DNA from 3 places in the Halomonas aquatica genome. Region 2 is predicted to be linked to each of the others. Evidence: predicted binding sites of a transcription regulator. Region 2 holds the regulator's gene; each other region holds the start of a gene.

Region 1 (9,583 bases), on a different contig from region 2:
ATCACGTTGCCGAGCACCGTCAGGTGGGGAAACACCGAGTATTTCTGGAACACCACGCCGCGATCCGGCCCTGGCTCGTCGGGAATCGGCCGCCCGTCGAGGATGAACTCGCCGCTAGAGATCCGCTCGGTACCCAGCAGCATCTTGAGGAAGGTGGTCTTGCCACAGCCCGAGGCGCCGACCAGGGTGACGAATTCGCCGGCGTCGACCGTGAAATCGAGGCCCTCGAGCACCACGTGGCCGCCGTAGTGCTTTTCCAGACGCTTGGCTTCGAGAAGGCTCATGACGCGTCTCCTTCACCGGCGTGGTACCAGGGGAAGGCCCGACGCGAGATCCATGCCAGCAGCTGGTCGAGCAGGAAGGCGAGCAGGGTGATCCAGGCCACGTAGGGCAGGATCACGTCCATCGACAGGTAACGGCGCACCAGGAAGATGCGATAGCCGAGCCCATCCTGGGCGGCGATGGCCTCTGCGGCGATCAGGAACAGCCAGGCGGTGCCCAGCGCGAGACGTGTGGCATTCAGCAGTCGCGGGGTGAGCTGGGGCAGCAACACTCGGGTCAGCACCTGCCAGGAGCTGGCGCCGAGGGTCTGGGCCTTGATCAGCTGCTCGTCGGGCAGGTGCAGGGCATGGCCCTGCAGGTCGCGGATCAGGAAGGGCGTCACGCCGATGGCGATCAAGGCGATCTTGGCCGCCTCGCCGGTACCGAAGGCGATGAACAGGATCGGCAGGATCGCCATCGGCGGGATCAGCGAGACCACCGTGATCAGCGGCGAGAGCTTGGCGCGCACCAGCGGCAGGCCACCATTGGCGATGCCCATCGTGAGGCCTATCACGGCGCTGATCGCCACGCCGATCAGCAGCCGCTCGAGACTGGCGAAGGTGTCCGCCCAGAGGGTGATCTGGCCGGTGCGCATGTTCTCCTCGGTCGCCAGGGTCAGGAACGTCTCGGCCATCGTCGCGGGGGCCGGCAGCAGGCGATCGTCGGGGTTCTCGGCGAGCCGTGCGTTGGACATGCCCAGGTAGACCATGGCGATCAGCGCGAAGGGCACGAGTCCCAGCAGCCAGCGTGCACCTGGGGACGGCATGATGTTGATCAGTCGCTTCATGGGCGTTTCACGTCAGGGGAGAGGGCGAGGGTCGATGGCCGGTGGCTCGCCACCGGCCGTACCGCGGACGGGTCAATCCAGGCTGTCGAGATAGGCCTGGGTGAAGCTCGGCTCGAAGCGCAGCTTCACGTTGCCCTCGTCGCCGAACACGCCCTGGGGCGTTTCGATGCCGACCACGCCGGCGTCGGGCGCCATGTCGCCGAGAAGACCTTTTTCGAAACTGAACTCGGCGACGCGTTGCATGGTATCGAGCAGTTCTTGGCTCTCCAGCAGGGCGATGGCCTCGGCCGGGTCGGTATAGAGGCGGGTGGCGTCGAGCTGTTCCTGGTAACCGGCGAGATCGGTACCGGCGGCCTCGGCCATCTGAGTGAGTGCGGCTTCGTCACCGTCGGCCATCAATCCCATGACCTCGTACCAGGCGCCTACCAGGGCGTGGCCCAGCTCGGGATTGGCGGCCAGAGTGTCCGTATTGACGACCATCAGGTCGAGGATCTCACCGGGGATCTGGCTCGAGTCGAAGACCAGGTTGCTGTCTTCCACCTGGGTGACGGTGGACAGCTGCGGGTTCCAGGTCACCACGGCATCGATGTTGTCGCGGCTCGCGTACAGGCTGGCGATGTCCGCATCGCCGGTGTTGATGGTCGTGACATCACGCTCGCTGAGGCCGATGCTTTCCAGCGCCCGGGCCAGCAGGTAGTGGGAGACGCTGAACTGCACCAGGTTGACCTCGCGCCCGGCGATCTCCTCGAGGCTGTCGGCATTCTTGAGCACCACCCCGTCATTGCCATCGGAATAGTCGCCGACGATCAGGGCGGTGGAGTCGACGCCGCTGGCGGCGGGAAGGGTCAGGGCATCCATGTTGGTCATGGCGCAGCCGTCGACGTTGCCTGAGGTGAACTGGTTGATCGACTCGACGTAGTCGTTGACCTGGATGACCTCGATGTCGATGTCATACCTGTCCGCCCAGCGGTCGACGATGCCTGACGTACCGGCATAGCCCCAGGGCATCCAGCCGGCATAGATCGACCAGCAGACGCTGAACTGGTCGCGCTCCTGAGCCTGGAGAGGGGTGCTGGCCAGTGTCGATACCAGCAGGGCGGTCGAGACGGTGGCGGCGAGGGTGAGTCGCTTGGACGCGACGAATTGGGATACAGGATGGGATGGGCGTGTCATGACGGCCTCCATGGGCTCGGGGATTCGGGGGGGCATCGGCGCAGCCTGCTGCACCTCTCCTCCCGGGCTTTTCCCCCGCCGTGTAACCTTGCCTCTGCGAGCGTTGTCCCTGACGAGAAGACGCCTTGCAGATGCCGGGTCGACGGCTCTCGGACCTGGCGTTGCATCAGGGGCGTACGCGATGCAACCGGAACCCTAGCCGTCCATTGGAAACCAGATTGTGTGGCAGCCTGGGCTGCCGATACCCCGTGTCACCCTACACATAGCAAACACCCGGCCAGTTGGAAAAAAAGCCAATGGGGTCATGGCCTTTCCTGGGCCATGTCTCGGCAAGGCCTTGTCCTCGCCAGGCCGGGAAGCACTGTTCTGGTGAGTCATGAACGCCATGGCGTCAAAAGGGTGCGTGACTCAGGGGCGGCAGGCCATCACAGCGGCGTCTTGCTCGTCTCGCCGGGGATCTCACGCACCAGCCGCGGCATCAGGAAGCCCGGCAGCACCTCCCTCAGGCCCGCGACCAGCTCGCGGGCCTTTGCATCGGACACGTCGAAGTGCGCGGCGCCGGCCACCGGGTCGAGCACGTGGAGGTAGTAGGGCAGGATGCCCGCCTCGAACAGGCGTTCGGAGAGCGCGGCCAGGGTCTCGATGTCATCGTTGACGCCTTGCAGCAGCACGCTCTGGTTGAGCAGCGCCACGCCCGCCGCCTTGAGCCTCTCGCAGGCGGCCACCACGGCTTCGTCGATCTCGTGGGCATGGTTGATGTGCAGCACCATCACCTTCTGCAGCCGCGTGGAACCGAGCCAGCCGAGCAGGGTGTCGTCGATGCGGTCGGGAATCACCACCGGCAGGCGCGTGTGCAGGCGCAGGCGCCTGATGTGCGGGATCGCCTCGAGCCGCTCGACGAGCCAGGCCAGTTGACGGTCGTTGGCCGCCAGGGGGTCGCCGCCGGAGAGGATGGCCTCCCGGATCGTGGTGTCACGGCGGATGTGCTCGAGGCTCTCGTCCCACTGAGCCCTCGAGGGGGCATTCTCCTCGTAGGGGAAGTGCCGGCGAAAGCAGTAGCGGCAGTTCACGGCGCAGGCGGGGCTCGCGATCAGCAGCACTCGCCCGGCGTACTTGTGGATCAGCCCCGGGGCCGGGGTGTGCTCGACCTCGGCCAGTGGGTCGGCCACGTAGCCGGGCGTGGGCAGGGCCTCTTCGCCCAGCGGCAGGACCTGGCGCAGCAGCGGGTCCGCCCGGTCACCGGGGCGGATACGGGCCAGGTAGGCCTCGGGGACCCGCACCTCGAAGAGGGCGTGGCCGGCTTCGGCCCCGCCATGCAAGGCCTCATCCAGGCCCAGGCGGCGGCAAAGTTCGAGGGGATCGCGGATCGCCCTGGCCAGCTGGGTCTGCCAGCGAGCCTGCATGGGCAGGGGCTTCGTCTCCCTGTCGGGGCGCTGCAAAAGGGCGCTGCTTCGGGTTATCATGCGGCACACCAGTCAATGCGAACGGGGGGCAAGCCCCCGTGACACTTCATCTGCTTGCGCGCGCCGCCGGCCAGTGCCGGGGGCGCGCTCGAATATGGGTAAGCGATCATGGCGAACTATTCTACCAATGAATTCAAGGGCGGTCTGAAGGTGATGCTGGACGGTGACCCGTGCAGCATCGTCGAGAACGAACTCGTCAAGCCGGGCAAGGGGCAGGCCTTCAACCGCGTCAAGCTGCGCAACCTGATGACCGGCCGGGTCCTGGAGCACACCTTCAAGTCCGGTGACTCCCTGGAAGCCGCCGACGTGCTCGAGCTCGAGATGGAGTACCTCTATACCGACGGCGACATGTGGTACTTCATGAAGACCGATGGCTCCTTCGAGCAGTACGCCGTGGAGAAGAAGGCACTGGGCGACACCGGGAAGTGGCTAAAGGAGCAGGTTCCCTACACCGTGACCCTCTGGAACGACAACGTCATCAACGTCACCCCACCGAACTTCATCGAGCTCGAGGTGACCGAGACCGACCCGGGCCTCAAGGGTGATACCGCCCAGGGCGGTTCCAAGCCGGCGACCCTTTCCTCCGGCGCCGTGGTTCGCGTGCCGCTGTTCATCAACGAGGGCGAGGTGCTGAAGGTGGATACACGCAGCGGCGAGTACGTCTCCCGCGCGTGAGGTGTGGCCCTTCCTGCGCTCGCTCGGAGAGGGCCATAGCTTGGTTGATACTGTTACAGGGCCACGCCAGCGGCGTGGCCTTGTCGGTTCTGGAGGTTGGTACATGACAGACGACTGGCGTCCCACCGCCGAGATCGCGACCCTGCGGGAACGGGCGCGGCTGATCGCCGAGGTGCGGGCCTTCTTCGCCGAGCGCGAGGTGCTGGAGGTGGAGACCCCGGTGCTCGGCCACGGGGGCAGCACCGAGGTGCACCTCGCCTCCCTCTCGACCGAGGCGACCACCCCGGCGGGGCGTGAACGGCTCTGGCTGCAGACCTCCCCGGAGTTAGCCATGAAGCGCCTGCTGGCCGCCGGCAGCGGGCCGATCTTCCAGCTGGCCAGAAGCTTCCGCGACGACGAGGTGGGCCGGCGCCACAACCTCGAGTTCACCATGCTGGAGTGGTATCGCCCCGGCCTCGGCCTCGACGAGCTGATCGACGAGACCGCCGCGCTGGTGGGGCGGGTGCTCGGCCATGACCCACGGCCGCTTCGGCGGCGCCGCTATCGCGAGCTCTTCCGAGAGGTGCTGGGCATCGACCCCTTCACGACGTCGCTTGCGACCCTGCGTCGACTGGCCGGCGAGACCGGCGGGCTTGAGATGGTTGACAGCGACCGAGACGGCTGCCTGGACCTGCTGATGAGCCTCGCCATCGAACCCGGCCTGGGACGCGACGGGCTCGACGTGGTGGTCGACTATCCGGCCAGCCAGGCCGCCCTGGCGCGGCGCCATCGCGACCCGGAGGACGGCGAGTGGGTGGCCTCACGCTTCGAGCTCTACCGGGAGGGGCTCGAGCTCGCCAACGGCTACGACGAGCTCACCGATGCCGCGGAGCAGCGCGCGCGGTTCTCGGCGGACAATACCGCCCGGCGCGCCTTGGGGCTCGCCGAGGTGGCGGTGGATGAGCGCCTGCTGGCGGCGCTGGAGGCTGGCCTGCCCGAAGGCAGCGGCGTGGCGCTGGGGCTCGACCGGCTGATCCAGCTGGCGCTGGGCAGGGAGAGCGTGGCGGAGGTGATGGCCTTCGCCACGCCGCGCTGTTAATTATCCCCGGCAACATCGTTCGGGGCTGATCCTGGCCCCGTCGCCTCTCTCTATACGGGCGATCTATGCGCTATGCGGGCGATGCGGGAGTGTCAGCCCCGAGCGTCTGCCCCATCTGCACCTTGGCGCCCAGGGTTAGGTCGTCACTGAAGGTGACCGGTTCGGCGAAGGCCATCACCACGGTGGAGCCGAGCTTGAAGCGCCCCATCTCCTCGCCCTTCTCCAGGCGCACCGGGGTGTCGAAGCGGACGCGCTGCACCTCGCCGGAGAGCGGCGTGACCTGCCCGGCCCACACGGTCTCGATGGCGGCGACGATCATCGCCCCCACCAGTACCATCGCCATGGGTCCCTGTTCGGTGTCGAAGTGACACACCAGCCGCTCGTTGCGGGCGAAGAGGTTGGGCACATGATGGGTCGTGGCGGCATTCACCGAGAAGAGGCGACCGGGCACATAGACCATCTCGGTCAGGGTGCCTGCCATCGGCATGTGCACTCGGTGGTAGTCACTCGGCGAAAGGTAGACGGTGGCGAAGGCGCCCCCCAGATAGCGGTGTGCCGCCTCGCCGTCGCCGCCAAGCAGTTCCATGGTGGAGAAGTAATGGCCCTTGGCCTGGAGCAGCTGGCCGGCTTCGATGGGGCCGAACTGCGAGAGGGTGCCGTCGGCAGGGGAGACCACGCCCTCGCCGATGGGGCGGGCGTCGTCTTCCAGGGCGCGGGTGAAGAAGTCGTTGAAGCTCGCGTAGGCCGTCGGGTCGGATTCGGCGGCCTCGTCCATGTCGACGCGGAACTGCCGGATGAAGGCCTGCACGAGGGCATTCTTCAGCCAGGGTAACCGGCAGTCGGCGAGCCACCCCACCAGCCGCGAGAGCAGGTGATGGGGCAGGGGGTACTGGATGAGGGCAAAGAGTCGGGCGAGTGACAAGGGCAGTATTCCGTCTGTGTGTCGTGAAGGGCGGCCAGGCGAGATGGCACGACCGGCCGGGGTTACACCACTAGGTCTCGATGGGCGTGTCATCGCGGTTGCCCCACTCCTTCCAGGAGCCGGCGTAGCCGCGGATTTTCTCGAAGCCCAGCGCCTTGCCCACCAGCCAGGTGAAGCCGCTGCGATGGTGGCTCTGGCAGTGGGTGACCACTTCCATGTCCGGGGTCAGGCCTAGGGCCTCGAGCTCGGTGATGAGCTCGGCATAGTCGCGGATGCGCAGGCCATTCTCACGGTCCATGGCATCGGTCCACTCCATGTTGACCGCCCCGGGCATGTGGCCCAGGCGCCGGTTGTTGCCCTTCTCGCCATCGTACTCGCCACGGGAGCGGGCATCCCAGACCGCGAATCCCTTCTCGTCCAGGCGCTCCTGGAGCTCCAGGCGATCGATGGCGACCTCGGGATGGAGGATCTCGGCCACGTAGTCGCTGGGGCTCGGGGCCTGGGTATCGGTGGAGACGGGAAGGCCGTCTTCGCGCCAGGCGTGGATGCCCCCGTTGAGGTAGGAGTAGCGAGTATGGCCGATCAGCTCCAGGGTCCACAGCAGGCGGCCGGCCCAGCCGCCGCCCTCATCATCGTAAGCCACCACATGGGTGTCGCGGGTCAGACCGAGGGACGAGAACAGTTGGGAGAGCGCCTCGACCGAGGGCACCTCGTTGGGCACCTCACCCTCGCCGCACATCAGCAGGCGATGATCAAGGAAGAGGGCACCGGGCACGTGTCCCTCGTGATGGCTCTCGGCCTTGAGTGGCACGTCGACGACCAGCAGCGACGGGTCGTCGAGCCAGGCGGCAAGCTGATCGGGCTCGATGATCAGCGGGAGCAGGTTGTCTTCGGAACTCATGGCAGGCTCTCCTTGATGTTGGCCTTGATATTGGCTCCTGGATTCAGGTGTCCTCGAGAGTCTCGAGTATGCGTCGGTAGCTGGCAAAGCGTTCGGGATGGATCTCGCCCCGCTCCACGGCCGCCAGCAGGGCACAGCCCGGCTCCTGGCGATGGCGGCAGTCCCGGAAGCGGCAGCGGCCCAGCAAGTCGCGGAACTCGATGAAGCCCTCGGTGACCTGCTGTTCATCCAGATGGGTCAGGCCGAACTCACGGATCCCTGGCGAATCGATCAGCTCACCACCGTCGGCCTCTGGATGATCTCCGGCTTCGGGATCCGGCAGGGCGTAGAGGCGAGCGGTAGTGGTGGTATGGGTTCCCTTGCGCGAGTCCTTTGACAGAGCCCCGATGCGAAGTTCTTCGTCGGGCAGCAGGCGGTCGATCAGTGACGACTTGCCCACGCCGCTCTGGCCGACGAACACCGAGGTGCGACCCGCCAGCCGGGCGTGCAAGGCCGAGAGGCCGTCTTCCCGCTCGGTGGTGGTGGTCACCACCGGATAACCCAGTGCCTCGTAGCGCTCCAGCAGTGCTCTCAGCTCGCCTCCGCGCTCCGGCAGCAGATCGGTCTTGTTGAGCACCAGTACCGGCGCGATACCGGTGGCCTCGGCGGCCACCAGGTAGCGGTCGATCAGGTTGGCGTGGGGCGCCGGCTCCACCGCGAAGACGATCAGGATCTGGTCGATGTTGGCGGCCACCGGCTTCAACTGGCCGCGCGCGTCGGGACGCTCCAGGACGCTGTCACGCTCGCCCCGGGCCACCACCACGCCGTCACGGGCGTCGTGAGCGGCGCGCCAGATCACCCGGTCGCCGGTGACCAGTCCCTCGAGGTTGGCGCGCAGGTGGCAGCGCACGGCATCACCCCCACCCTCGGGTCGCACATCCAGGGTGCGACCGAAGTGGGCGGTCACGCGGCCGTTCTGTTCCGGCCCATACTCTCCGGCGGCCAGCTTCTCGCTGTCCCGGGAGCCGCGCCGGTCGGCGCGACGGGCGCGTTCGGCCTGGACCTTCTCGATGCGCCAGCGCTGCTGGCGGCTCAACTTGCGTTTGCTCATGGGGGCCCCAAGCTCGCTACAATGGGGAGGCATTGTACTCACCCAGGCCGTCCGCTGTCGCCGGCCGACGCCCCGCAAGGAACCTCCATGACCGAGCATGCCACGCCAGACACCCCGGACCGGCAGGAGCCGCGCCGCCATCGCCTCATCTGGATCGACCTGGAGATGACCGGGCTCGATCCCCATCGGGAGCGCATCATCGAGATCGCCACCCTCGTCACCGACGGGGATCTCAATACCATCGCGGAGGGGCCGGTGATCGCGGTGCACCAGCCCGATGAACTGCTCGCGGCCATGGACGACTGGAACACCCGGACCCACGGGGACTCGGGGCTGGTGCAGCGGGTCAAGGAGAGCCGGGTCGATACCGCCGTGGCCGAGCAGCGCACCCTCGAGTTCCTGGCGGCCCATGTCGAGGCAGGTGCCTCCCCGATGTGTGGCAACAGCATCCATCAGGATCGCCGATTCCTAGAGCGGGAGATGCCCGAACTGCTGGCCTTCTTCCACTACCGCAACCTGGATGTCTCCACCCTGAAGGAACTGGCGAAGCGCTGGAACCCGAGCGCCCTGGCGGGCTTCCAGAAGCGCAACGTGCACCTCGCCATGGACGATATCCGCGAGTCCATCGCCGAACTCGCCCATTATCGCACTACCTTCCTCAAGACGGCCTACCCGCGAGACGACGCGGAGTAATAGCCCTTCGGGCCAGAGCCGGATGCTGAGAGGCAGCGTCCGCGCAGGCAAGCTGAGGTCAGGAATGAGCGGCGCCGGTCAAGCCGCGTTCACCCTCGCCAGGCTCAGGCGTTGGCGATCCGTTGGCGGCCCTTTTCTCGTTGGCGGTCCAGCGCCCAGCGGACGTGCTCGCGGACCAGGTCGGAAGGGTAGGGCAGGCGGGCCATAAGGGCGGCCTCCACGGCACGGCTCCAGGGGGCGTTGCCGAGCCCCACGGCCAGGTTGCGCAGCCAGCGCTCGTAGCCGATGCGGCGGATCGGGTTGCCGGCGGTCTTCTCCAGGAACTCCTCCTCCCCCCAGGCGAACAGCGAGACGAGGCTGGCTCGGTCCAGGTCGTGACGGGGGGCGAAGTCCGCCTCCCGGCTGACCCGGGTGAAGCGGGTGAAGGGACAGACCAGCTGGCAGTCGTCGCAGCCGAACACCCGATTGCCCATGGCCTCG
Region 2 (9,583 bases):
GTTGCCGGCATCGGCTTGCTGGCCTCCCCGGTGAACGGTGACCCGCGCATCGAAGGGCTGGCAGCACTGTACCAGCTTGGTGGCGGCGCGGGCATGCAGGCCGCGCCGATTGGTCAGGGTCAGCTTGCGTCTCGGCACGCGTCAGGTTCCTTGCTGTTGCGTGTCGTGGCCCGCCGTTTCTTCGGTGGCGAGTTTGACCTGCATCCCCAGCTCGCGATGGCGAAGTCTGACGCCGGCATGCCGCCGCGAGAGATGATTGGCCAGTCGTTCGGCCAGGTAGACCGAGCGGTGCTGGCCCCCGGTGCAGCCGATGGCCACGGTGAGGTAGCTGCGCTGGCTGTTCTGGTAGCGCGGCAGCCAGCGCTCTACCCAGGCGAGGATGTCATCGTGCATCTCGGAGACCACCGGGTAGCTGTCGAGGAAGGCGATGATGCTGGCCTCTCGTCCCGTGGCGTCCCGCAGTGCCGGGTCCCAGTAGGGGTTGGGCAGGCAACGGGCGTCGAAGACGATGTCCGCATCCAGCGGCACCCCGCGCTTGAAGCCGAAGGACTCCACGGTCAGGGTCATCTGCTCGGCCCGATGGCCCGCTACCTGGTCGGTGATGCGCCCCCGTAGCTCGTGCACCGAGAGCCGCGAGGTGTCGATCACCAGATCGGCGAGATCGCGGATCTCCGAGAGCGCCTGTTCCTCGGTGTCGATGGCCTCGGCCAGGGTCATGCCACTGCCGCGTGTGAGCGGGTGGCGGCGCCGGGTGTGGGAGTAGCGCTCCAGCAGGATCCGCGCATCGGTGGTCAGGTAGACCACCTGGCACTCAAGGTCGCGGGTGCGCAGGTCATCGAGCAACTCGGGAAAGCGTTCCAGGGCTTCCGGGAGATTGCGGGCATCGATGCTGACGGCGATCGAGGAGCGCACGCTGCGATCACCCTGGAGCTCATCAACGAGTGGGCCGAGCAGCATCGCCGGCAGGTTGTCGATGGCGTAGTAGCCCAGGTCTTCAAGCGCCTGCAGCGCGATCGACTTGCCGGAACCCGACCGGCCACTGATGATCACGAGCTGCATGCGGGTCTCCTGGTCGTGGTAATGGCCGGGCGGCCAAGGAGGATCAGCCTCCCTGGCCGCCGGTCTGGGCCTGTTGTCGAATCGCCTCCATGAGGAGCTCATGGAGCTCGCGCTGGCTTGCGCTGTGACGCAGGCGGGCCCGGGTGTCGGTGTCGTTCATCACGCCGGCGACCTGGCCGAGCAAGGCGAGATGCGCCTCGTCGGCCTCCTCGGGTACCAGCAGCACGAAGACCAGGTCTACCGGTTCCCCGTCGATGGCATCGAAATCCACCGGTTCGGCCAGCTTGAGGAAGCCGGCGATGGGTGCCTTGCAGTGAGGGTTTCGTGCGTGGGGGATGGCGACCCCGTTGCCGATGCCGGTGCTGCCCAGTCGTTCGCGGCCGATCAGTCGGCTGAAGACCTCCTGGCTGTCGAGGCTCGGCGTGTTCTGGGCAATGAAGGTGCTGAAGAATTCCAGCACTCGCTTCTTGCTCCCCCCCGGCACATCGAAGAGGGTGCGCTCGGGGGGCAGGATGGCGTCCAGTGTCATGACGGAATCAGCGGGCGCCAGCGCCCTGGGCGCGGGCCTGGGCCTTTTCCTTGTGCTTCACCAACTGACGGTCGAGCTTGTCGGCGAGAGCATCGATGGCGGCATACATGTCATTATCCATGGCCTCTGCATGGAGGTCGGCACCGGCGGCATGAAGGGTGCAGGCCGCCTGCTGGCGTTCCTTCTCCACGGAGAGGGTGACCTGCACGTTGGTGATGTTGTCGTAGTGACGCTCGACGCGGGTAAGTTTCTCCTGCACATAGTCACGCAGTGCGTCGGTCAGGTCTACATGGTGGCCGGTGATGTTGACTTGCATGACACGCTCCTTGCTCTTACGGGGTGTGAATCGATTGTAACCCTTTTTGTCGTCCTGCATACCCCCGCGGTCGAGGGGATTGGATTTCTCGCCGAATAGCGTGATTTCAATTGCTTGCGGCAAATTCGGGAGAAAGCATCCGGGTACTGGAGTGCGCCATTGGACCCCGTTCAACGCAGCCGCTTGCGCTCGCTGGAGGAGGGGATTCCCATCGCCTCGCGATATTTCGCTACCGTGCGTCGCGCGACGCCGATGCCGGCCTCATCGAGCAGGGCGACCAGCTTGCTGTCGGAGAGTGGCTTGCGAGGGGCCTCGTCCTGGATCAGCTTGCGAATCCGGGCGCGGATGGCGGTGCTGGAGTGGGCATCACCCTCGCCGTTGCCGCCTCCTACCTGGCTGGAGAAGAAGTACTTGAGCTCGAACATGCCGCGCGGGGTATGGATGAACTTCTGGGTGGTGACTCGCGAGATGGTCGACTCGTGCATCTCCACGACCTGGGCGATATCGGCCAGGATCAGGGGTTTCATGGCCTCCTCGCCATGCTCCAGGAAGTCGATCTGGCGCACCATGATCTCGCGGCCCACCCGCAGCAGCGTATCGTTACGGCTGGAGAGGCTCTTCATCAGCCAGCGCGCCTCCTGCAGGTGGTCCTTGAGGAACTGGTTGTCCTCGCTCTTGTCGGCTCGTCGAATCAGCGCGGCATAGTCGGGCTGGATGCGCAGGCGCGGCATGGCCTCGGGATTGAGTTCTACCTGCCAGCCATCGCGGGCATGCCGCGCGATCAGATCGGGAATCACATAGTCGTTGTCGTTTTCGGTGAAGGCGCTGCCGGGGCGGGGATCCAGCGAGCGTACCAGGTCGATCACCGTGTCGAGGGCCTCATCGTCGAGGCTGAGCCGGCGCTTGAGAAGGCGTCGGTCGTCGCCGGCGAGGGCCTCGAGGAACTGGCGAACCAGGCGGCGGGCCTGGGGCAAGAGCGGTGTGTCATCGGGCAGGGTGGCCAGTTGCAACATCAGGCACTCGCGCAGGTCACGGGCGAAGACCCCAGTGGGCTCGAACTGCTGGAGGCGCAGGAGCACCTGCTCGAGTTCCCGGCTCCTGAGGCCCGCGAGGCCCTGGGCCCTGAGGCCGTCGCGGATCTCCTCCAGGGGCTGGGTGAGGTAGCCGTCGCCGTTCAGGCTGTCGATCAGGCTCTCGGCGATGAGCATCTGGCGCTCGTCCAGGTTGGTCATGGCCAGTTGCCAGGCCAGATGGCCCTGCAGGCTCTGCCCCGACGCCTGACGCTCGAAATCGGGACCCTCGCCACTGCCGCCGGCAGGAACGCTACCAAGGTCCTGATAGGTATCCGACCAGTCGCTGTCGGTGGTGAGTTCGTCGGGAATCTCGCTGGCCCAGTCGTCGTCGGGTGTTTCGTCCACCTCCTCTTCGCCGAAGTCATCTTCGACATCCAGCAGGGGGTTGGAATCCAGCGCCTGCTGAATCTCCTGGCGTAGGTCCAGGGTCGAGAGCTGCAGCAGGGCGATGGCCTGCTGCAGCTGGGGGGTCATGGTCAGCTGGGTGCCGACGCGAAGCTGCAGGGAAGCCTTCATGGCCATGAGAGGAGTTCCCCCGACGTGAGGAAAACTCCCACCCTAGCCCCTGGCCGAGGGGGTTGCAACTGGAAAAATGCAACAATCGTGCCATGCGCAATCTTCATGCCGCTTAGCCATAACGACATTTATATCATGAGATTGGAGTTCAGAGCCGGAAGTCCTGGCCCAGGTAGACCTCGCGGACGCGCTGGTTGGCCAGGATCGCCTCGGCATTGCCCTCGGCGATGATCCGGCCGTCACCGACGATGTAGGCGCTGTCGCAGATATCGAGGGTCTCGCGCACATTGTGGTCGGTGATCAGCACGCCGATTTCTCGGGCCTTGAGCTGGCGGATGATGCCCTTGATCTCGCCCACCGAGATGGGGTCGACGCCGGCGAAGGGTTCGTCGAGCAGGATGAAGGCAGGCTCGGTGGCCAGCGCCCGGGCGATTTCCACGCGTCGCCGTTCGCCACCGGAGAGGCTCATGCCCAGGTTGTCGCGGATGTGCGTCACGTGGAAGTCCCCGAGGAGCTCCTCGAGCCTGGCCTCGCGGCCCCTGCGGTCGAGGTCCGGGCGTGTCTCGAGGATCGCCATGATGTTGTCGGCGACCGACAGCTTGCGAAAGATCGAGGCTTCCTGGGGCAGGTAGCCGATGCCGGCCCTGGCCCGCTCGTGCATGGCTGCGGTCGAGAGGTCCAGGTCGTCGATATGCACCTCGCCGGCATCGGCGCGCACCAGACCGACGATCATGTAGAAGGAGGTAGTCTTGCCGGCCCCGTTGGGGCCGAGCAGGCCGACGATCTGGCCCTGCCCGATGGAGAGGCTGATGTCCTGCACCACTCGGCGACGCTTGTAGCCCTTGGCCAGGTGCTGGGCTCTCAGGGTCTTCATCACTGGCCGCCCTGCTTTGCGGGCTCGAGGGTCATCCGCACCCGCTGGCGCTCCTGTACACCTTCTGCATCGGAGCGGGCCTGGACGACGCGGCGGTCGAGGAAGTATTCGAGGTAGCCACCATCGAAGGTGTCGCCACCCTGATGCAGTTCGGCGCGGTCTATCAGTTCGATGCGGCGCTCGGCGACGTGGTAGATAACGGTGCGGCCCCAGCCGCGGACCATGGGCTCGTCCGGTGCGGGCAGTTGCTCGATGTAGGCGCGCTCGCCGGTGGCGGTGGCTTGACTGAGCTGGCCCTGGTCGTTGCGCCGTATTTCCACACGGTCGCCGGTCAGCTGCATGCTCCCCTGGCGGATGTCCACATTGCCGGTATAGACGGCGGTGCCTTCGCGATCGTCGAGATCGAGCTGATTGGCCTCCACCTCGATCGGGGCGCTGGCGTCACCCTCCAATGCCAGTGCCTGAGCACTGCCTAGCAACAGGCCGATGACGACGAGGGTCGAAAGGGGGGCGAGGGAAGTTCGCGTCATGACTCGGGGTCCTCGTGGGTCTGGGGCGGATGGTGGCCGCGGACATTGTCGGTCAGCCGGGCGCGGTTGTCATGGATCCAGGCGTCGAAGCGCTCGCCGCTCATCCGCTGGGGAGGTTGGCGCAGCACAGCCGGCGTCTCGCTCCAGGCGTGGCCGCTATCGGCATCGAAATGCAGGATCTCGGTGTCCAGTTGCCAGCGCTCCGCAGGGGCCCGGAGCTGCGCATCGCCGGACAGGGTCAGCGGGTTGCCGCCCGTCTCCAGGGTGCCTCTGTCGCCGCGGGCCAGCCAGACTCGGCCCGAGTCGTCCAGCAACTTGCCCTGCGGGCGCTGCAGGCGGGTGATGTCGTCATGGGGGGTGTGGGTCAGCCGCGGAGTGTCGAGGCGCTGGTGGGGCTGCCCCTTTGCATCGAAGCGGGTCAGCCGGGCGTTCTCCAGATAGTAGTCTGGCTCGCCCGACGCGCCCCCCGGCACCGGGCCGGGGAGGGGGGCGTCTTGCAGGTCGAGCAGGGCCAGTCCGCCACCCAGGGCGAACAGCAGCAGCAAAAGGCCGGTGCGAAAGCCGGGGCGCGGCAGGCCCATGGATCAGGTCGAGCCGTGCAGGTAGGTGTCGAGCACGGCGTCCCAGTGTCCCTGGGCCTGAAGAAGGGTGTCGCAGATCTCCCGAACAGCGCCGTGGCCGCCCATGGTTTCGGTCACCCAGTCGGCCTGGCCGCGGATATAGCTCGGTGCGCCGGGCACGCTGATGCCGATCCCGGCCCGGCGGATGGCGGCCACGTCGGGCATGTCATCACCGCAGTAGGCGACCTGCTCGAGTTCGAGGCCGAGCCGTCCGCACAGCTCTCGCAGCACGGTCAGCTTCTTCTCCGCTCCCTGGAAGACATGCTTGACGCCCAGCGCGGCGGCGCGCTGGCTGACCATCGGTGAGTCACGCCCGGTGATCAGTGCCACCTCGATGCCGGCGCGCTGCACGAGCTTGATGCCGTGTCCGTCATGAGTGTGGAAGGCCTTGATCTCGACGCCATCGGCCTGGAAATAGAGGCGCCCGTCGGTGAGCACACCGTCCACGTCCAGGGCCAGCAGGCGGATGTGGCGCAGTCGGTCCACGAGCTTGCTGTCATTCAGTGGGCTGTCGTTAAGTGAAGAGGCAAGGCTCATGGTATCTCCGGGAAGTGGTCGGAATAGATGATTAAATGACGCCGGTGGCGAGCAGGTCATGCATGTGAAGGGCGCCTACCGGGCGGCCGTCGGAGTCTACCACCGCCAGTGCCGAGATGCGGCTGTCCTCCATCATGCGGACGGCCTCGGCGGCCAGGGTGTCGGGAGCGATGCGCTTGCCGGGGCGAGTCATGACGTCGTCGACGGTGAGTGCCGAGAGGTCGCTGTGCTGGTCGAGGGTCCTACGCAGGTCGCCGTCTGTGTAGACCCCGGCCAGGCGGCCATCGGCACCCACTACGCAGGTGAATCCGAGGCCCTGGCGCGTGATCTCCAGAAGGGCGTCGCGCAGGGGGCTCCCCAGCGGAACCGTGGGTAGCCGGCTGCCCTGATGCATCAGATCGGCGACCCGCAGCAGCAGGCGCTTGCCGAGGCTGCCGCCGGGGTGCGAAAGGGCGAAGTCCTCGGCCGTGAAGCCGCGGGATTCGAGCAGCGCCACCGCCAGGGCGTCACCGAGGGCAAGGGCGGCGGTGGTGGACGAAGTCGGCGCCAGGTCCAGCGGGCAGGCCTCGCGCTCGACCCCGGCATCCAGGTGGGCGTCGGCATGGCGGCCCAGGGTCGAGTCGGGGCGTCCGGTCATGGTGATCAGGGGCGTTCCCATGCGCTTGAGCAGGGGCAGCAGGGCGGTGACCTCGGCGGTCTCGCCGGAGTTGGAGAGCGCCAGCACCACGTCGCCGCGGGTGATCATGCCTAGGTCGCCATGGCTGGCCTCGCCAGGATGCACGAAGAAGGCCGGGGTGCCGGTGCTGGCCAGGGTGGCGGCGATCTTGCCGGCGATATGCCCAGACTTTCCCATGCCGATGACCACCACCCGGCCCCGGCAGGCCAGGATCAGCCGGCAGGCATGGTCGAAGGCATCGTCGAGGCGCTCGGACAGGGCCGCCACGGCCTGCTGTTCCAGTTCCAGTGTGCGGCGGGCACTGTCGCGCAGGAGGGAAGTGCCGGCCATGGAAGGAGTGTCGTTGGTCATGACAGTGATTGTTGCCCGTTGTGGGGTTTCACTCAAGGGGTCAGGCGGCAGCGGGGAGGCCCGAACTCCCCAGCCAGACCAGGTAGACGGCATAGCTCACCACCAATAGGGCGCCTGGCAGGCGTCCCAGGTGTCCCCGCCGGTTCCACAGCAGCAGGGCCCCCAGGGCCAGGGTCAGCAGCAGCATCACCGGGTAGTCGCGGCCGGCCGCCGCCGGATCGGTGGCTCCCGGCGCCAGCAGGGCGGGGATGGGCAGGACGGTCAGCATGTTGAAGAGGTTGGAGCCGATGACGTTACCGATGGCCAGGTCGTGGTGGCGTTTCAGGGCACTGACGACACAGGCGGCCAGTTCCGGAAGGCTGGTACCGATGGCCACCACGGTAAGGCCGATCACCAGTTCGCTGACGCCGAGCCCTCTGGCCAGTTCGCTGGCCCCCCACACCAGTGCCCGGGAACTGGCGACCATGATCACCAGGGTGCCGGTCAGCCAGGCCAGGGCCTGGTAAAGGGGCATGCCCGGAATCTCGCCGCCGCTGTCGCCGTCCGGGGCGTCGGCGCGGAACAGCCACCACAGGCTGAACACCAGCACCACCAGCAGCAGCACGCCGTCGAGGCGGTCCAGATGGCCGTTGGCCAGCGCATAGCCGGCCAGGCCAGTGGCGCCGAGCAGCAGCGGCAGTTCGCGGCGCACGATGGAGAAGCGCACCGGGATCGGCACTACCATGGCGGTCACGCCCAGCACGAGGGCGATATTGGCGATGTTGGAACCCAGCGCATTGCCGATGGCGAGATCCGGCGCGTCGTCCAGGGACGCCATCACCGATACCACGATCTCCGGTGCCGAGGTGCCCAGCGAGACGATGGTCATCCCCACCAGCAGGGTGCTCATGCCGGCCCGCCGGGCGGTGGCGGCGGCCGCCCCGACGAAGCGGTCGGCACTCCACAGCAGTCCGGCGAAGCCGAGCATGACGATCAGCAGGGGGAGCAGCATGGCGAGATCGAGATCCGGGGCTGGTGAATGAGGGGCGCACATTGAACCTGGCAGGCTTCGGTGGTGCAAGGGGCCTCTGGGTGCTGGCGTGTCAGGGCATGGTTAGGATACGATGTTCGATAATTTTCCCGAGGATGCTGACGCAATGACGGACTCCCCCTTCGTGGAAGTGGAGAGCCTGAACTTCTCGCGCGGCGAGAAGGAGATCTTCCGCGACGTCGACCTGACCATACAGCGTGGTCGTATCACTGCCATCATGGGCCCCAGTGGCACCGGCAAGACCACCCTTCTCAAGATGATCGGCGGTCAGCTCACCCCAGATGCGGGGCGGGTATGCGTCGATGGCCAGGATGTTCATGCGCTGTCTCGCAAGGCCCTGTTCGGGCTGCGTCGGAGAATGGGCATGCTGTTCCAGAGCGGTGCGCTTTTTTCCGACCTCGATGTCTTCGAGAACGTGGCCTTCCCGCTGCGAGTGCATACCGACCTGCCCGAGGCGATGATTCGCGACCTCGTGCTGATGAAGCTACAGGCGGTGGGGCTGCGCGGGGCCCGTGAGCTGAGGACGTCGGAACTCTCCGGCGGCATGGCCCGTCGGGTGGCTCTGGCACGCGCGATTGCCCTAGACCCGGAGCTGATCCTCTACGATGAGCCCTTTGCCGGGCAGGACCCCATCTCCATGGGGGTGCTCGTGCAGCTGATCAAGCGTCTCAACCAGGCCCTGGGGCTGACGGCCGTGGTGGTTTCCCACGACATCAAGGAGACACTGACCATCGCCGACTACGTCTACGTGATCGCCGACGGCCGGGTGATGGCCCACGGCACCCCGGCGAGCCTCGATGCGGATCAGGACCCTCGGGTCCGCCAGTTCATGCATGGCGAGCCGGACGGGCCGGTGCCGTTCCACTACCCGGCGATGGACTTCTACGCCGATATCCTGGGCACCGGGGGGCCGCAATGATCGACCGTATCCGTCGCCTGGGCCGGCGTGGCTGCGACCTGCTGGAATCGCTGGGCCGGGCCGGGATCTTCCTCGGCCAGTCTGCGGTGGGTGTGCCGAGCCGCGAAGGCCTTTACCTGTGGGTTCGCCAGATGCACTTCGTCGGCGTGATGTCCCTTGCCATCGTGCTGGTCTCGGGCCTGTTCATCGGCATGGTGCTCGCCCTCCAGGGCTATACCATCCTGGTCGACTTCGGTGCCGAGCAGGCCCTCGGGCAGATGGTGGCGCTTTCGCTGCTGCGTGAACTGGGCCCGGTGGTGGCGGCGTTGCTTTTTGCCGGGCGAGCCGGCTCGGCACTGACCGCCGAGATCGGCCTGATGAAGGCCACCGAGCAGCTGACCAGCATGGAGATGATCGGCGTGGACCCGCTGCGGCGAGTGGTCGCGCCGCGTCTCTGGGCCGGCTTCGTAGCCCTGCCGCTGCTGACCATCGGCTTCAGCGCGGTGGGGGTATGGGGCGGTCAACTGGTCGGTGTCGAATGGCTGGGGGTGTTCGAGGGTTCCTACTGGGGGAA
Region 3 (9,583 bases), on a different contig from region 2:
GTCGACCAGCAGCAACCGAGGACGCTGCATGAGCAGCATGCCGATCTCCAGCCACTGTTTCTGGCCGTGAGAGAGGACGCCCGACGGTCGATGCCGAAGCTCGGTGAGCCCGATGGTCGTCAGCACCTCCTCGATCCGGTCGCGGATCTCGCCGGTCATGCGCGCGGTGAGCGTGGGCAGGATGCTCTTGTCGGCCGTCATGGCAAGTTCCAGGTTCTCGAACACCGTCAGTGCCTCGAACACCGTGGGTTTCTGGAACTTGCGCCCGATACCGAGGCTGGCGATCTCCGGCTCGTTCATGGCCAGCAGGTTGTGGCGGCTGCCGAACCAGACCGAGCCCCTGTCGGGTCGCGTCTTGCCGGTGATGATGTCCATCATGGTGGTCTTGCCGGCGCCGTTGGGGCCGATGATGCAGCGCAACTCGCCATCGTCGACGGTCAGGTTGAGATCATTGATCGCCTTGAAGCCGTCGAAGCTGACGGTGACCCCATCCAGATAGAGGATCGGGCCGTGGCGAACATCTACCGGAGAGGACGCCGGCACCAGGAAGTCGAAGACCCGGTCACGATCGGCCAGAGAATGCAGGAAGTTCATGCGGAGGCCTCCCGGGGCTCAGTGGATTCAGGCGATGGCGGCGGCGTCTGGCGACGGCGCAGGCGGTAGGCCAGCAGGCCTGCGATGCCCTTGGGCAACAGCACCGTGACCAGCACGAACATCCCCCCCAGGGCAAATAGCCAGGCATCCGGCATCACCCCGGTGAACACCGTCTTGGCATAGTTGACGAGTATCGCGCCGATGACCGCGCCGTAGAGGGTGGCGCGCCCGCCCAGCGCGACCCATAGCACGATCTCGATGGAGAAGATCGGCGAGAATTCGCTGGGGTTGATGATGCCGACCTGGGGCACATAGAGCGCCCCGGCGACCCCGGCCAGCATGGCCGAGACCACGAAGATGAACAGCTGGAAGCGCTCGACCCTATAGCCGAGGAAGCGGGTGCGCGCCTCGGCATCACGAGTGGCCACACTGACCCTGCCGAGCTTGCTGGCAACGATGGCTCGACACAGTACGTAACCCACTGCCAGGGCCACGCCGGTGGCCAGGAACAGGCCCAACCGGGTGGCGTCGCTGCGCAGGTCGAAGCCCAGCAGCTCCTTGAAGTCCGTCAGGCCGTTGTTGCCGCCGAAGCCCATCTCGTTGCGGAAGAAGGCCAGCATCAGGGCGAAGGTCAATGCCTGGGTGATGATCGAGAGATAAACCCCGGTGACCCGCGACCGGAAGGCCAGGAAGCCGAACACAAGAGCCAGCAACCCCGGTGCCACCAGCACCATCAGGAAGGCGAACCATGCCATGTCGAAGCCCAGCCAGTACCAGGGCAAGGCATCCCAGTCGAGAAAGACCATGAAATCCAGCAGCAGCGGATCGCCATAGACCCCGCGATCGCCGATCTGGCGCATCAGGTACATCCCCATGGCGTAGCCGCCCACGGCGAAGAAGGCGCCATGCCCAAGGCTCAGTATCCCCAGATAGCCCCATACCAGGTCCACGGCCACGGCCAGCAGCGCGTAGCTCAGGTACTTGCCGAGCAGGGTCACGGTATAGGTCGAGACATGCAGCGGATGCTCCGCCGGCAGGGCAAGATTGAGAAGCGTCACGGTAGCCAGGACCGTGAGCAGGATACCCAGGAATATCTGTGTCGCACGTTCACGGAACGGCCTGGTGAGCCACGAACTCGAGTAATCCATGAATCAGCCCTCCGCGGCCCGGCCCTTCTGCGGAAAGAGTCCGCGGGGGCGCTTCTGGATGAACAGGATGATGAACACGAGCACGAGGATCTTGGCCAGCACGGCACCAGCCCAGGGCTCGAGGACCTGGTTGATCACGCCCAGTGACAGCCCCGCCACCAGGGTGCCCCAGAGGTTGCCCACCCCACCGAACACCACCACCATGAAGGAGTCGATGATGTAATTCTGGCCCAGGTTGGGCCCGACGTTGGTCAACTGGGAGAGTGCCACACCGGCAAGCCCCGCTACCCCCGACCCGAGGGCGAAGGTCATGATGTCTACCCGGGTCGCCCGGATGCCCATGGAGCGCGCCATGGCGCGGTTCTGGGTCACCGCCCTCACCTCCAGGCCCAGGCGGGTGCGACGCATCACCAACATCAGCCCGGCGAATACCAGCATCGCGAAGCCCAGCACATAGAGGCGGTTGAGGGTCAGCGACAGTCCTTCGTTGATCATCAGCGAGCCACTCATCCATTCCGGGGTGACCACGGTGCGATTGAGCGGTGAGATGGCGGTGCGAACCAGCTGCTGTAGGATCAGACTGACGCCGAAGGTGGCCAGCAGGGTCTCCAGCGGGCGGCCCTTGAGGAACTGGATGACCCCACGCTCGATGGCGATCCCGGCGAGTGCCGCCACCATGAAACCGGCGGGGATCGACAGAATCAGGGCCAGGCCGGGCTGGCCGGGAAGCAGCTGCTGCATCGCCCAGGTGGTATAGGCGCCGAGCATCATCAGCTCGCCGTGGGCCATGTTGATGACCCCCATCACACCGAAGGTGATGGCAAGGCCAATGGCTGCCAGCACCAGCACCGAACCCAGCGACAGGCCGAAGTAGAGGGTCTCCAGGCCACGATTTAGTCGGAGCTTCTGCTCGATGTCGGCGAGCGCTGCCTCGGCGGCCCCGGAAAGCTCGGGGTCGTCGCTGCGCGCCGCCGCATTGAGGGCAGCGCGAGCCTGGCTGTTGAGACTGCCCGACAGGCTGGCGACCGCATCCACACTACCCTGCTCGAGACGATGAATCGCCAGCCCCTGCTCCAGCAGGCGACTGACCTCGGCATCCGCTTCGGCCTCGAGCATGCCCTGCAAGGGGGCCACCATGGCCTCGTCGACCTGCCCCAGCAGGTCGCGGGCGGCCTCGCGACGAGCGCCTACATCATCCACCCGCAGGTCAAGCACCGCCAGGACACTCTCCAACTGGCCACGCAGTGCATTGTTGATGCCGATACGGTCGAGCTCACGGCGCGACATCTCGCCGAGCGCCTCTCCGGTCAGGGCATCGACCACGGGCCAATCCCGGCCCCGGTTCTCAAGCACCACGACGAAGCGACCGCTCTCCTTTTGACGCTGCAGCTTGCCGCCGAGCAGGGCTTCCAGCCAGCCGCGGCTGCGCTCGTCGCCGCTGTCGATGATGGCCTCGATGGCCCCACCCATCTGGGCATAGGAGGCCGCATCGAGAGACTCCAGCAGGGGCTGGCCGGTGTCATCCTGGGCCTGGGCGACCAGCGGAAGGCAGGCCAGCAGGCAAAGGGCCAGCAGCCACCTGAGACGGGGGGGGATCTTCATGGACGTGTCCTGTGAATGATCGTCGAGTGGCGTGTCAAAAACACCGGGCCGATCGTCGGCCCGGTGGGTCTTTCAGCTTGGCTCCGAGAAGGAACGCCTGTGCTGCGAAGGCGGCCTGTTACTCGGCCTCGCTGCCACCGCAACTTCCGTTGACGACGTTGTAGTTACCGCAGCGCATCGGAGCACGCCAGTCGCTGATCAGGTCCTTCGAACCCTCAAGGTAGTCGGACCATGCATCGCCGGCCACGGTGGAGGGGGTTTCCCAGACGATGGAGAACTGGCCGTTGTCCTGGATCTCGCCGATCAGAACGGGCTTGGTGATGTGATGGTTGGGCATCATCGCCGCATAGCCACCGGTGAGGTTGGGTACGGTAACGCCGATGATGGCGTCCTTGACCTCGTCGACCTCGGTGGTGCCGGCCTTGCGGACCGCCTCGGCCCACATGTTGAAGCCGATGTAATGGGCTTCCATGGGGTCGTTGGTCACTGCCATATCATCGCCGGTGTACTCGATCCAGGAGTCGATGAAGTCATAGTTGGTGTCCGTATCGACACTCATGAAGTAGTTCCAGGCAGCGAGGTGCCCGACCAGCGGCGCGGTGTCGAGGCCCGTGAGCTCCTGCTCCCCGACCGAAAAGGCCACGACCGGGATGTCGGCGGCGTCGATGCCCTGGTTACCCAGCTCACGATAGAAGGGCACGTTGGCGTCGCCATTGATGGTGGAGACCACCGCGGTCTTCTTGCCTTCGCTGCCGAACGTCTTGATCTCGGAGACGATGTTCTGCCAGTCGGAATGACCGAACGGCGTGTAGTTGACCATGATGTCCGCATCGACCACGCCATGACTCTTGAGGTAGGCCTCGAGGATCTTGTTGGTGGTGCGCGGATAGACATAGTCAGTACCGGCCAGCACCCAGCGCTCGACGCCTACCTCGTTCATCAGGTAGTTGACGGCAGGGATCGCCTGCTGGTTGGGCGCCGCCCCGGTGTAGAAGACGTTCTCGGAGGATTCCTCACCCTCGTACTGCACCGGATAGAAGAGCAAGCCGTTGAGCTCCTCGACCACCGGTAGCACCGACTTGCGCGACACCGAGGTCCAGTTGCCGAAGATCACGTCGACCTCCTGCTGGGACAACAGCTCGCGAGCCTTCTCGGCGAACAGCGGCCAGTCGGAGGCCGGGTCGACCACGACGGCTTCCAGCTGTCGACCGAGCAGGCCGCCCTGGGCGTTCTGCTGCTCGATGAGCATCTCTACTGTGTCCTTGAGCACCGTCTCGCTGATGGCCATGGTGCCGGAGAGCGAGTGAAGGATACCGACCTTGATCGGATCCTCCTGGGCCATGGCGGGTGCAGCCACCCCCAGGCTCAGGAGGGATGCGGCCAGCCAGCGGGGAGAGCGGAAAGCGGATGACGGGATCATGAGATCTCCTAGCGATCAATGTTCTTGTTGATGATTAGTCCAGCGCAGGAGGACATCGCAGGAATGCCTCGTACATGTAACCGCAAGGGATGTGCCACTTCGGCGGGATGTCGATTTTTACTTTTTTAATCAGCCTATTGGACGCACATCACAAGAAGGGGGAATCCGCCGCCAGGCCATATTCTGGTGCAGGCGCGTCACCGCCCCGCTCCACGATCGCCCGCCATACTGGTGCAGCGCACCACTATGGCGCATAGCGATCAACAAGAAGACGGGGGCGCCGGCCAGGCCGACGCCCCCGCGGGGCAGACAGGAAGCGAGATGGCTAGTCGCCTTCCGGATTGCCCGTACCGGTCGTTACCTTCATTCGGCTGCGAAGGATGGGACCAACAACGTACGGCAGGATCAGTCCCAGACCGGCGAATACCCACAGGCCGATGGCCAGCCCACTGTCCCACAGGATGGTCCAGTCGCCATCGGATATGTCCATGGCATGGCGCAGGTTCTTCTCCATCTCAGGACCCAGCAGCAGCCCGAGGATGACCGGCACCAGCGGGATCTCCAGCTTGCGCAGCACATACCCCCCCACACCGAAGGCCACCATGAAATAGAGGTCAAAGGTGGTGTTGCTGATCGAGTAGATCCCCACGAAGGCGATCATGGTGACGACCGGCAACAGGTACATCGGCGGCACCGAGAGCAGCTTCACGAAGATGCCGACCAGTGGAATGTTGAGCACCAGCAGCAGGAAGTTGCCGATCAGCAGCGCCGCGATCACCCCCCATACGACGTCGGCGTGTTGGGTGAACATCAGCGGCCCCGGCGTGATGTTGAGCGAAATCAACAACGCCAGCAGCACGGCCGTGGTCCCGCTGCCCGGGACGCCGAGGGTCAACATGGGCACCAGCGCACCGCTGGAAGCGCCGTTGTTACCGGCCTCGGGCCCGGCCACCCCACGCGGGTCGCCCTGGCCGAAATAGCCCTTCTTGCCGACCACCTTCTTCTCGAGGGTATAGCCGATGAAGCTGCCAAGCGAAGCGCCGGCACCGGGCAAGACCCCGGCAATGAAGCCCAGCACCCCGCCGCGCAGGCTCGATGGCAGGATGTGGCGGATGTCGGCCCAGGAGAGCTTGAGCTTGTTGACGACCATCTTCTCCTTGCCACCGCCGGCGCGCTCCTCGATGAAGAACAGCAGCTCCGAAATGGCAAATAGCCCGACGATGGCGATGATGAAGTCCACCCCCTCGTAGAGCTCCAGAACACCGAAGGTGAAGCGCTGCACGCCAGTGTTGTCGATGCCCATGGTGGCGATCATCAGGCCGATGGCCGCGGCCACTATCGTCTTCATCGGGTTCTTGCCGGTGATGCCGCCAAGGGTGGCGAAGGCCAGCAGGAAAAGCGCGAAATACTCCGCGGGACCGAAGGTCAAGGCGAAGTCGGCCAACAACGGCGCCAGCAGGATCAGGCCGATGGTGGCCACCAGGCTGCCGATGAACGAGGCCACCGCGGAGATTGCCAGGGCCTCCGCCGCCTTGCCCTGCTGGGCCATGGGGTAGCCATCGAGGCAGGTCATCATGGCGGGTTCATCGCCGGGAATGTTGAGCAGGATCGACGAGATGCGCCCGCCGTACATGGCACCGGCATAGACCGCGGTGAGCATGATCAGGGCGGTCTCGGGGGCGAGGCCCAGAGTAAACGCCAGAGGGATCAGGATCGCCACCCCGTTGGCCGGACCCAGGCCCGGCAGCGCACCGATCAGGGTGCCCAGGAAGGCGCCCATCAGGGCGAACATCAGGTTGTGCGGCGCTAAAGCGACGCCGAAGCCGTCGATCAGATAGCCGAGGGTCTCCATCAGTTCACCTCCAGGAACGAGAGCAGGCCCAGCGGCAGCGCGAGGTCCAGGGCGAAGTTGAATACCAGGTAGACCACCAGGCCGGAGACCGCGCCGGTGAGGTAGGCACGCAGCGGCTGCGCGCCCATGCGCCAGCACAAGGTGCCGACGGCCAGGGCCGTGCTGAGGATGAAACCAAGCGGCTGCAGCAGCATGGCGTAGAGCACCAGCACCACCACGGAGATCACCAGCTCGATGCCCGTTCGGCTCCAGGGCCAGGCATTATCCGGGTCGGGCCTGACGATCAGGTAGAGGCTGGACAGGGCCAGCACCACCGAAAGCAGCAGCGGGAAGGTCTCGGGACCAACGGCCTCGCTGCCACCGAAGGGTTCGGGGAGTTGAGTGGCGCCCCAGCCGTACGCGACGGCCAGGGCGATCATCATCACTCCAAAGATGCGATCATTGAAGGTCATTACTGAATCAGCCCGATGTCCTTGGAAAGCTGCTCGATATCAACGATCTGGTCGGTCACGAAGCTCTCGAACTCACCGGCGCTCATGTGGAAGGGCATCAGGCCATTGTTGGTCATGACGTCCTGCCACTCCTGGCTTTCGTAGATGGTGTCCATGGCATCCACCCAGTACTGCTTGGCATCATCGGAGATGTCGGCGGGCATGTAGAAGCCGCGCCAGTTGGGGCCGATGGCATCGATGCCCTGCTCCATTGCAGTGGGGATATCGCCAAACTTGCCAGGCAGGCGCTCCTCGGAGAGCACGGCCAGCACGCGCAGATCACCGGATTCCATGAAGCCCTGGGCCTCGGAGATGTCGCCGGTGAAGGCGTCGACGTGCCCGCCGACCACCTGAGTCATGGCCTCGCCGCCGTTGTTGTAGGACAGGTAGGCGATGCGAGGCAGGTTCTCGACGCCAGCCGCCTGGGCGGCGATCAGCACCTTGAGATGATCCCAACCGCCCTTGGCACTGCCACCGGCGAACTTGATGCTGCGCGGGTCCTCCTTGAGGGCCTCCATCATCTCGGGGAGATCATCGATCTCGGAGTCATCAGACACGGCGATGACACCATAGTCCGCGCCCAGGGCACCGATCCAGTTGACCATGTCGGCAGTCATGCCCGGAAACTGGCCCTGGGCCAGACGCGTGGTGGTGGCCGTGGAAGCCGCCACCAGCAGCTGGTCGTCACCCGCGCGCTTGCTGACGGTATGCGCATAGGCCACACCACCGCCGGCACCGGCCATGTTGATGGTCTGGACGTTTCCGGGTACCAGGTCGAGGTCCTGCAGTACCTTGCCTACGCTACGGCAGGTGAAGTCCCAGCCGCCGCCCGGATCGGCGGGCGCGAGGCACTCCACCTTGCCCTCGGGCTCGAAGGCGAAGGCAGAGGCTGCGGTGGTGGCGAGGACGGTGATCGCTACCAGTTGGACGGGTCGCTTGAGATTCATGGCGGGCGTTCCTCCTGACATCAGGCTTATGTGATGCTTGTGTGATGATTGGCTTGCGGAACCTGTCATCCTTCCTTACAATTCTGTAAGGCAGAACATCGTTCCTCAGGATGGAAAACTAGGCTCCGCGTCGAGGGACGTCAACGCCCGGGCGCTCGATTGCGACCAAAGTTCAACGCCGTCAAGGCTCGATACCACCCAGATTCGACACACCAGCTCTCACCACCAGGGCGACATACAGAACGGAGGCTCGATCCGCGATGGCACAGGACCGCGTCGAGGCCGTGGAGCGGGCACTGACGGTGCTCGAGGCCTTCGACTCCCCGCAGGAACACTTCACCCTGGCCGAGCTGGCCAAGGCCACCGGCTACTACAAGAGCACCCTGCTGCGGCTGCTGGGGTCGCTGGCCCGCTTCGACTACGTCCAGCGCGACGACCACGGGCACTGGCACCTCGGCCATGCCCCGGTGCGCCTGGCCCGCCGGAATCTCCCTGGCCGGCATCTGGCGACCCGGATCCAGCCCCTGTTGGCCCGTCTGGCGGCAGACACCGGCGAGACCGCCACCCTGCTCGAAGTGCAAGATGGCATGGCAGAGTGTCGACTCGTCGCGCTGCCCGAGACCTCGCTGCGCCATGACCTGCAGCCGGGCGACCGCTGGGCAGTGATGGATGACCACGACCCCCGGCCGGTGCTGCCTGGCGGGGCCATGGTGTGCGAAGCGCTGCCCGGTGACGCTCTCGAGTCTCCGATGTGGCTTGCCCTGTCGGGACCCGCCGGACGCCTGGATACTCGACGAGCCAAGGCGGCTCTGGTGGATGCCGTGGCCAGGCTGGTAGCCGGCCCAGGGGGGAGCTTCCGGGAGACGAGCCCATGACGCTGCTGCTGGTAGAAGACGATATCCTGCTGGCCGAGACCCTGGTCGATACCCTTGGACTCGAGGGCCATGACGTCTGCCATCTTGCCGACGGTGAAGCGGCACGGGAGCGACTCTCGGAAACGGGACATGATACCGCGCTGGTGCTGCTCGACCTCAATCTTCCGGGCTGCAGTGGACTGGACGTGCTCCAGGCCCTGCGTCGCCACGATCGGGACACGCCCGTGCTGATTCTCACCGCCCGCGGCGCCGTGGAGGACCGGGTGCGTGGGCTCGATCTGGGCGCCGACGACTATCTCGCCAAGCCCTTCGCCCTCGACGAGCTCGAGGCCCGGGTGCGCGCCCTGCTCCGGCGCCGCAGTCCGACGACGGAGCTGACGGTCGGCGCCCTGGTGCTGGACACCCGGCAACAGCGCTTCACGCTCGAGGGGGAGATCCTTGCCCTACCCCCTAGAGAGCAGCGCCTGCTCGCCTGCCTGATGCAGCATGCCGGCGAGCCGGTGGACAAGGCCCGCCTCGCCGAGGAGGCCTTCCAGGGAGATGCCATGGGGGACAACGCCATCGAGGTCTATGTCCACCGGCTGCGCAAGCGGCTCGGCAGCACCGGCCCGGCCTTGCGCACGGTGCGTGGCCTGGGCTACCTGCTGGAGGCCA

The links. Region 2 encodes sigma-54, which starts transcription at its own class of promoters, with help from an activator protein. Its sites were predicted from a motif close to TGGCACNNNNNTTGCTNT; they were not measured.
Region 1: a site for sigma-54 is predicted at 2,544-2,561, ahead of ABE960_RS00420 (putative urea ABC transporter substrate-binding protein). Genes of this name have one in related genera too.
Region 3: a site for sigma-54 is predicted at 4,844-4,861, ahead of urtA (urea ABC transporter substrate-binding protein). Genes of this name have one in related genera too.

What each region holds. Positions count from the first base shown of each region.
Region 1 covers NZ_JBEGCJ010000001.1:85,331-94,913, reverse strand. Annotated here, with positions in the region: gene ABE960_RS00430 (ABC transporter ATP-binding protein) at 1-284, opposite strand, end outside; gene ABE960_RS00425 (ABC transporter permease) at 281-1,108, opposite strand; gene ABE960_RS00420 (putative urea ABC transporter substrate-binding protein) at 1,181-2,281, opposite strand; guanidine-I (ykkC/yxkD leader) riboswitch at 2,339-2,491, opposite strand; gene epmB (EF-P beta-lysylation protein EpmB) at 2,707-3,744, opposite strand; gene efp (elongation factor P) at 3,853-4,419, shown strand; gene epmA (EF-P lysine aminoacylase EpmA) at 4,523-5,497, shown strand; gene asd (archaetidylserine decarboxylase) at 5,568-6,419, opposite strand; gene ABE960_RS00395 (sulfurtransferase) at 6,490-7,320, opposite strand; gene rsgA (small ribosomal subunit biogenesis GTPase RsgA) at 7,364-8,410, opposite strand; gene orn (oligoribonuclease) at 8,498-9,103, shown strand; gene queG (tRNA epoxyqueuosine(34) reductase QueG) at 9,208-9,583, opposite strand, start outside.
Region 2 covers NZ_JBEGCJ010000005.1:288,928-298,510, reverse strand. Annotated here, with positions in the region: gene ABE960_RS12615 (HPr family phosphocarrier protein) at 1-138, opposite strand, end outside; gene rapZ (RNase adapter RapZ) at 142-1,059, opposite strand; gene ptsN (PTS IIA-like nitrogen regulatory protein PtsN) at 1,103-1,588, opposite strand; gene hpf (ribosome hibernation-promoting factor, HPF/YfiA family) at 1,596-1,904, opposite strand; gene ABE960_RS12595 (RNA polymerase factor sigma-54) at 2,075-3,499, opposite strand; gene lptB (LPS export ABC transporter ATP-binding protein) at 3,642-4,367, opposite strand; gene lptA (lipopolysaccharide transport periplasmic protein LptA) at 4,367-4,897, opposite strand; gene lptC (LPS export ABC transporter periplasmic protein LptC) at 4,894-5,478, opposite strand; gene ABE960_RS12575 (KdsC family phosphatase) at 5,482-6,054, opposite strand; gene ABE960_RS12570 (KpsF/GutQ family sugar-phosphate isomerase) at 6,086-7,060, opposite strand; gene ABE960_RS12565 (calcium/sodium antiporter) at 7,122-8,072, opposite strand; gene ABE960_RS12560 (ABC transporter ATP-binding protein) at 8,218-9,030, shown strand; gene mlaE (lipid asymmetry maintenance ABC transporter permease subunit MlaE) at 9,027-9,583, shown strand, end outside.
Region 3 covers NZ_JBEGCJ010000003.1:138,226-147,808, reverse strand. Annotated here, with positions in the region: gene urtD (urea ABC transporter ATP-binding protein UrtD) at 1-594, opposite strand, end outside; gene urtC (urea ABC transporter permease subunit UrtC) at 591-1,742, opposite strand; gene urtB (urea ABC transporter permease subunit UrtB) at 1,746-3,344, opposite strand; gene urtA (urea ABC transporter substrate-binding protein) at 3,463-4,764, opposite strand; gene ABE960_RS06920 (tripartite tricarboxylate transporter permease) at 5,090-6,616, opposite strand; gene ABE960_RS06915 (tripartite tricarboxylate transporter TctB family protein) at 6,616-7,068, opposite strand; gene ABE960_RS06910 (Bug family tripartite tricarboxylate transporter substrate binding protein) at 7,068-8,054, opposite strand; gene ABE960_RS06905 (helix-turn-helix domain-containing protein) at 8,315-8,929, shown strand; gene ABE960_RS06900 (response regulator transcription factor) at 8,926-9,583, shown strand, end outside.